3 regions of the Alkalihalobacillus pseudalcaliphilus genome follow, and region 2 is predicted to be linked to each of the others. Evidence: riboswitches for the same ligand, from Rfam matches in the RefSeq annotation. Region 2 holds a riboswitch; each other region holds the start of a gene.
What was found. A riboswitch is a leader RNA that binds a small molecule or an ion and turns the genes downstream of it on or off. The one in region 2 is predicted to bind cobalamin.
Positions count from the first base shown of each region.

Region 1: linked by a shared signal. The riboswitch ahead of metE (5-methyltetrahydropteroyltriglutamate--homocysteine S-methyltransferase) and the one ahead of PQ479_RS16860 (hypothetical protein) in region 2 are both predicted to bind cobalamin.
Region 3: linked by a shared signal. The riboswitch ahead of PQ479_RS01345 (FecCD family ABC transporter permease) and the one ahead of PQ479_RS16860 (hypothetical protein) in region 2 are both predicted to bind cobalamin.

Region 1 covers NZ_JAQQWS010000004.1:236,900-239,170, forward strand. The annotation lists gene metE (5-methyltetrahydropteroyltriglutamate--homocysteine S-methyltransferase) at 1-933, opposite strand, end outside; cobalamin riboswitch at 1,055-1,241, opposite strand; gene PQ479_RS11165 (GNAT family N-acetyltransferase) at 1,381-1,869, opposite strand; gene PQ479_RS11170 (hypothetical protein) at 1,982-2,194, shown strand; gene PQ479_RS11175 (fluoride efflux transporter FluC) at 2,244-2,271, shown strand, end outside.
Region 2 covers NZ_JAQQWS010000009.1:124,997-127,267, reverse strand. The annotation lists gene PQ479_RS16865 (nuclease-related domain-containing protein) at 1-847, opposite strand, end outside; cobalamin riboswitch at 965-1,145, shown strand; gene PQ479_RS16860 (hypothetical protein) at 1,327-1,875, shown strand; gene PQ479_RS16855 (ABC transporter substrate-binding protein) at 1,872-2,271, shown strand, end outside.
Region 3 covers NZ_JAQQWS010000001.1:272,377-274,647, reverse strand. The annotation lists gene PQ479_RS01350 (heme ABC transporter ATP-binding protein) at 1-75, opposite strand, end outside; gene PQ479_RS01345 (FecCD family ABC transporter permease) at 80-1,111, opposite strand; cobalamin riboswitch at 1,304-1,427, opposite strand; gene PQ479_RS01340 (ATP-binding protein) at 1,492-2,271, opposite strand, start outside.

The sequences.
Region 1 (2,271 bases), on a different contig from region 2:
AAGGATTTCTGAAAAGCTGCTTTCTACCACGGATAAGTTCGCTCTCCAAATATTTCTACCATCAATAATTCCAGCACCCAACACTTTATTGGATGGGAAGCCGTGCTTTTGGAGGGAGGATAGGTTTTCGTCCTTACCGTGAACAAAATCAAGCCCAATTCCTGCTACAGGAAGTTGAATGACCTTTTCATAATGACTGACAGCATCAAAGTATGTTTGTACCATGACATTGATGGATGTTCGTTCATTTAAGTAATGATACGTAGATGAAACTAAATCTATTTCTTGTTCACTAATACTTGTAACGAGGGAAGGTTCATCGATTTGAACCCACTCACAACCAGCCTGTTCAAGTTGTTGTAAAACCTCTACATAGAGCGGTAATAAGGATTCAAGGTGTTTAGAAAAATCAGTTTGCTCATAACCTTTTGAAAGTTTAAGGAATGTAAAAGGACCAATTAATACAGGCTTACCTGTGATCCCTAATTCATTCTGAGCTTCTTGATAGGCTTCGAGTGGTTTGTTGTATTGTAATTTCGGCGTTTGTCCTTCCCATTCAGGAACGATATAGTGATAATTCGTATTAAACCATTTTGTCATTTCACTAGCTGGAGCAGCATCATTCCCACGAGCGATATCAAAATAGCCAGTTAATGTATGGTTTTGATAGCTTTCCTGGAAACGTTTTGGGATTAGACCAAACATGACAGCATGATCGAGAACATGGTCGTAAAAAGTGAAATCACCAACCGGTATATAGTCAATGCCTGCTTCTTTTTGTTTTTTGAGGCCAATTAGTCGTTGTTCCTTTAAGTTGGCAAGCAGTTGTGGTTCGTCTATTTTTTTTGACCAAAATGCTTCCAACGCTTTCTTCCATTCACGTTTCTCTCCGATTCTTGGATAACCAAGATTACTTGTGCGTATATCTCCCATTCAAATACCTCCAGATTCATTTTAAAATAATAAAAAAGGATATTTTTACCAATAATAGTGGGTAAAAATATCCTGTCATACTGTTGATATTTTTAACACCTCCCTATCTCCCGTAGGTTGAGCAGTGTTGTTAGACTAGGCAGGTCTCCTGGCTATGGCGTCTTTGCTTTTTCTCTCTTCCCAGTTCATAACCAGTGATTACAAGAAAAGCTCTTCCATTACAGTGGCGGGACCGCTTCGGTTTTTCACCGAATTCCCTTTTAAACGTAAACTAAAAATGCTTACGTACCTAATCCCCACTTTTCAAATTTGTATTTACTTTAACGAAGTAAGGAAAGATTGTCAATATCCAGTTTTGACTTAATTAATAGAATAGTCAGCTAATATAAGGCTTTTTGTGTGAAAAATAAAGATTTAAAACAACGTTAAAGTCAAAGCGGGACTAACTCACTTCACAGGTTTCCACTCAAATAAGTAAAATTCTTCTAATATTTTTGCTAAATGAAATCCATGCTTTTCGTAAAAAGGGCGTAAAAATGGACTGAATCGTGCACAATCCAAACGTAAAATTTTATTGGTTGCTTGGGCTTGTTCTTTGGCATAAGTAACTAGTTGGGAACCGATATGTTGCCCTTTTTTAGTAATAGGTACGATGACACGATGAAGATAATAAGCGTCTACATCAGTATGGTCGGGCCATAAATCAAAGTCCCACTGATCCCCCTCCATTAGTACGAGAGCTCCTTGTAATTCCTGCTGTTGATCTAAAAAAACATATAAATGTCCTTGTTCAAAATCATGATTAAGAATCGCTGTGTTTTCTTTATTTAAATAAAAGGCCCATTGGGATAGCTCCTTCTTTTTTAAATCAACAGCTCGTTCGTAAATCCATTCTTTTATAATCGGTAAATCACTTTTAATAGCTTGACGGAACATGTTATGACCTCCTTTATGATCATTACTAGTATAGAGGTCGGAGAAGAAAATGGATAGACTTGAATTTTTTTAGAATGTTCGAGATAATAATGGAAGAAAGTAGGTGGAGCAGATGGCAAAATCATCAGCCAAAAAAAAACGAGAAAAACAAATACGTGAAGGTAAGAGAAACCCTTTGAATGGGCGGAGCCCTTTTGTTCAACTTGATTTAAGAACACGTAAAACAAAGACAAAGAAAGAGCAACTATATAAGTGCAAGCATAAGAATCACTTTTCAGAGAGGGAAGATGATTCTTTTTATTTGGAGAAGAAAAAGGCTGGTTAACATGAAGTACATAGAAATTGCTAACATGACACATAGTGGGGGCAGAAGCGTGAACATTAAAAATATCATAGCCGTTG
Region 2 (2,271 bases):
AGCTCGGTACTGCACACCAAGTTGCTATCTCTCGAGATGTGATCTTTTTTTCGGGAAAGAGTATCATATACTCCTCAACGGCCCTAACAATAGCAGAACTCCAATTCTCTTGAAAATTACATTCTGGGCAAAATAGATATCTTGCTTTTCTTACATGTGGAGTAAAAACCTCGTTACAGTTATAACAAACAATACCTTTAGTGAGATGATTAATATTGTATTCGAATGTAGGTTTAAAAGGACTTTTAATAAGCTGACTGTTCAATAGAAAATCACATATATTTCTATTTTTATTAAAGGATTGACTGTGTTCTTTTACCATGTTCTTTTTGAATTTCTTAAGTAAGCTACAAAAAAGAAAATGTGGGGCGTTCAAGGGTGCATTATAAAGATAAAAATCGGGGTTAATAAAACAAACATAGGACTTAATTGTAGGAGTTGCTTTGCCAAATTGGTTCAATAAAAGCTGTCGTAATAAGGTTTCGGTTCTTTTTAATTGGATGTGAGGGTTCTTGATTTCATACTGCGATTCGGTTAAGAGGCGATCGCCCTCGAGGAAATAGGAGCCGGAATAGTTTTTAACCTCAAATAGAAAAATGTCCTTGGGGGTAATGACGAGGGAATCAATTTGTAGGGTGGAGTCTTTTGCTGTAAGCCATAAATCGTGTAACACATACCAATTGTCAGGTAAATCTTCTAAAAGCCAGTTGTCAAAATTCACTTCTCCTAGATAACCTTTTTCGGCGTGGGACAGCTTTTCTGTTTCTTTTGGTGAAAGTGGAAAATTTCTTTGTGCTAATATGCTCCCAACTTGCAGGTCAGTAGGCAGGGGACGTCTTCTTTTCATTCGCATCACTCCTTTTTTCCTTACATTGATTTTATCGTTAGCTTGCCATTGCACACAAGCAAAAAGTGGAAATATTCATGTATCTATAGCAAAACTATGTTACACTACATTCAAATGAATATATTCGTAGAGTTAGGTGCTCGTTCGTTGAGTGAAAAGGGAATTCGGTGTGAACCCGAAGCTGTTTCCGCAACTGTAAATGCTGATGAAATAAGGATACCACTGTCCATTTGGATGGGAAGGTCTTAGAGTAAATGGAAGCATAAGCCAGGATACCTGCCTAACTTGAACGTATAGGCTCTTCGGAATAAAGAGGATTGTACGGTGATATTGGGTAAATCTATGTTGATAGAGATATTTAAGCAACCGTCCGACAAGTCTCTCGGGCGTTTTTTTTGTGTTGATTTATCACCTTCTTACGCAATTATTTCCGAACGACCATCTCTATTCACAAGTGTGACAATATTGGAGGTGAAAAAATGAAAAAAGATATGCGTTATCTATGTTATCCGTATATGCGGGAGTCAGCCTCAACCGTTGATTTTGAAATTCGTACCGATTCGTTGACGACTCGAATTGGACAGGCAGCAAGTGTCGTTCAAAAACATCAGCAGCTCCACATTTTATATGAAGATTTAATGGAGCTTATCCCCATGACGTACCATTTGAATGGATCTGTTAGAGGTGAGCGGGCGATTGAGCAAAGTGACTTAGAACATTTAAGTGGAAAATATGATTTTTATGTATCCTTTGTTGAGGAAAAAATTCAACAGTTTTTATTACCGCAAGGATCAGATGCAGCCTGTGCCTTACATGTTTGCAGGAGTGAAGCAAAAAAATCTGTCCGAGCCTTACATAAAGTAAGTTTAGAACGCGAAGTAGACAAAATTTTATTTGATTATACGCATCTGTTAGCCAATGTGTTTTTTGTGATGGCGGTGTATGCTAATCAACAGTTGGAAGTCGAAGAGATTACGTTTGAGAGTAAATCATATAAACCGAGAGTGAAAAAGGAGAGAACAAGATGAATATATGGTTAAAAGGAATAAGTGGCTTATTAATATTTTTAATGTTGGCAGGTTGCGGAGATCAGGCAAGTGAGGAAAGTCCGGGACAAGCGAATGATGATAACCAAACAGAGGATTTGACGGAGGAAGAGGGTCCTTATACGGTAACTGATGATGCCGGTACAGAGTTTACGTTTGAAGAAGTGCCAGAACGAGTTATTTCGTTACAACCCAGTATGACTGAAATTTTATTTGCTTTAGGTGTTGGTGAGAAGGTAGTTGGTGTTACGACGGTTGATAACTACCCTGAAGAGGTGTTAGAGATTGAGCAGGTCTCTGATTCCTGGAATGTCAATGCAGAGGCGATTATTGCCTTGGATCCTGATGTTGTTTTTGCTTATACAATTGGTGAAAAAG
Region 3 (2,271 bases), on a different contig from region 2:
ATTAACCGAAAATGATATATTTTTTAAAATATCTTTACCGTTGATTTGGATGTGAATATCTTGTACGTCTAACATTTTCTCACCCCACTTTCTTTTGTTGCTTTATTAATATTAAACCAAAAACGGGGGCCCCTATCATCGCCGTAATGACACCAATTGGTAATTCGGAAGGAGAGATGATGGTTCTAGCTACTATATCCGCAAGGGCTAAAAAGCCTGCACCGACAAACATAGAGAGTGGCAATAAAATTCGATGGTTACTTCCCCAAATTAATCTCGTCATATGAGGTATAACTAATCCTACAAATCCAATGGTTCCACTTACAGCAACTGCACTGCCCGTTAAAATAGTAGCAGCACCAAGTATCACATATTTCCGTACACGTACATTGACCCCTAATTGACGGGCCGTTTCTTCACCAAAAGCTAAGGCGTTTAGTTCTTGACGATTAAACAACAACATGATAAAAGCAATTATAAATAACGGTAGTGCTAACCAAACATATGCCCAACCTCGCATCGCAAGGCTTCCTAGTAGCCACCCTATAATTTGCCTTAGTTCATCCCCAGTCAAAGCAATCATTAAAGAGATAAAAGCACCTAAAAACGAACTAAATATAATGCCTGTTAAAATAATTGTTTCACTCGACATAGAGCGCTGGACCATTTTTGAAAAGCTAATCACAAACAATAATGTAAAAAACGAACTAATAATACTAATAAACGGTAGTGTAAAAAAACCTAATCCAGGTATCGTCACTCCAAAAAAAAGCACAAATACTGCACCTAAAGCTCCACCTGAAGACACCCCAAGCGTATAGGGATCAGCGAGTGGGTTTTTTAATAATCCTTGAAAAGCGGCACCAGCTAAGGCTAGACTAGCACCAACAATCATTGAAAGTAGTACACGTGGCAACCGAATTTGCACAACGATATTCACAATACTCGTTTCAGCTTGGTGTTCAAAAGGACTATAAGGAATCTCAGCAATTAAAATTTGAATCACGGTCCAAAAAGGTATATCCACACTTCCCCTACTAATAGACCAAATAAAAATAAAAAAACATAAAAGTATTAAAAGAAAATATGTAAGGCTTTGGTATTGAAAAATATGTTGACGAACGAAACGAAGCAAATAAACCCGCTCCTCCAATAAATGATTGGTATTAAAATGAGTCAATTAAGACACTATGTTCCTGGCTTAACAAAAAAGCATTCCGAAAAAGGAATGCTTTCCACCCATAGTGAAGCCCTGCTTCAAATGACAGAGCTTCATTCTAATGATCCCCTTTAACCTCGAAGGTTCAAACAATATCAGTAGGCAAGTAATCTGACTTATGCTTTGATATAAAGCAAACACAGTGGCGGGACCGTGCTGGAATCTAACCAGCTTCCTTTTTAAATAGACCTAATGATTTTCTATATGATCTTTCTTTTGATTATACATGAAACATAAAGACGATAGTATCTCAATTTTCATGAGCCTTTTTCCTACAACGGAAGTTTAAAAGAGAAAGTAGTACCTTCATTTACTTTGCTATGCACCGTAATCTTCCCTTTATGCGAATCAATGATATTTTTGGCAATGGCCAATCCAAGACCTGTTCCACCTTTGGCTCGTGTTCTCGCTTTATCTGCTTTGTAAAAACGTTCAAACACATAAGGTAAATCTTGTTCACTAATACCAGAGCCGTTATCAATTACATCAAATATGAATTCTTCTTGTTCAACACTTACTTTGACAATGACTTGTCCGAATTCCTGTGTATGTCGAATCGCATTATGAATTAAATTGGTTAATACTTGTTCAATTCGATCTTGATCAAAATAAGCATCTGGTAACTTTTCCTTAACATCTAGCTTCAGAGCAATGTGATGGTCTTTAGCTAAACCTTTAAACTTACGAACAATTTTCTCCATATAAGGTATTAAAGGAATCTTTTCTTTTACTAATTCAGTATAACCCGCTTCCATACGCGCAATATCCAATAACTCATTAACCAATCGGCCCATTCTTAATGATTCATCATAAATGATCCGAGCAAGCTCTTTTTTCTCTTCATGGCTTTCCGCTATATCATCAATAATCGCTTCACTATACCCTTGCAGCATTGAAATCGGCGTTCTTAATTCGTGTGATACATTCGCAATGAAATCTTTACGAAGCTTATCATGTTGACGTTCTTCCGTCATATCCCGAATTACTGCAACGGCTCCTCTGATTTGTTCGTGGTCATATAAAGGCGTCATAACAAGGGCAAAATATCGCCC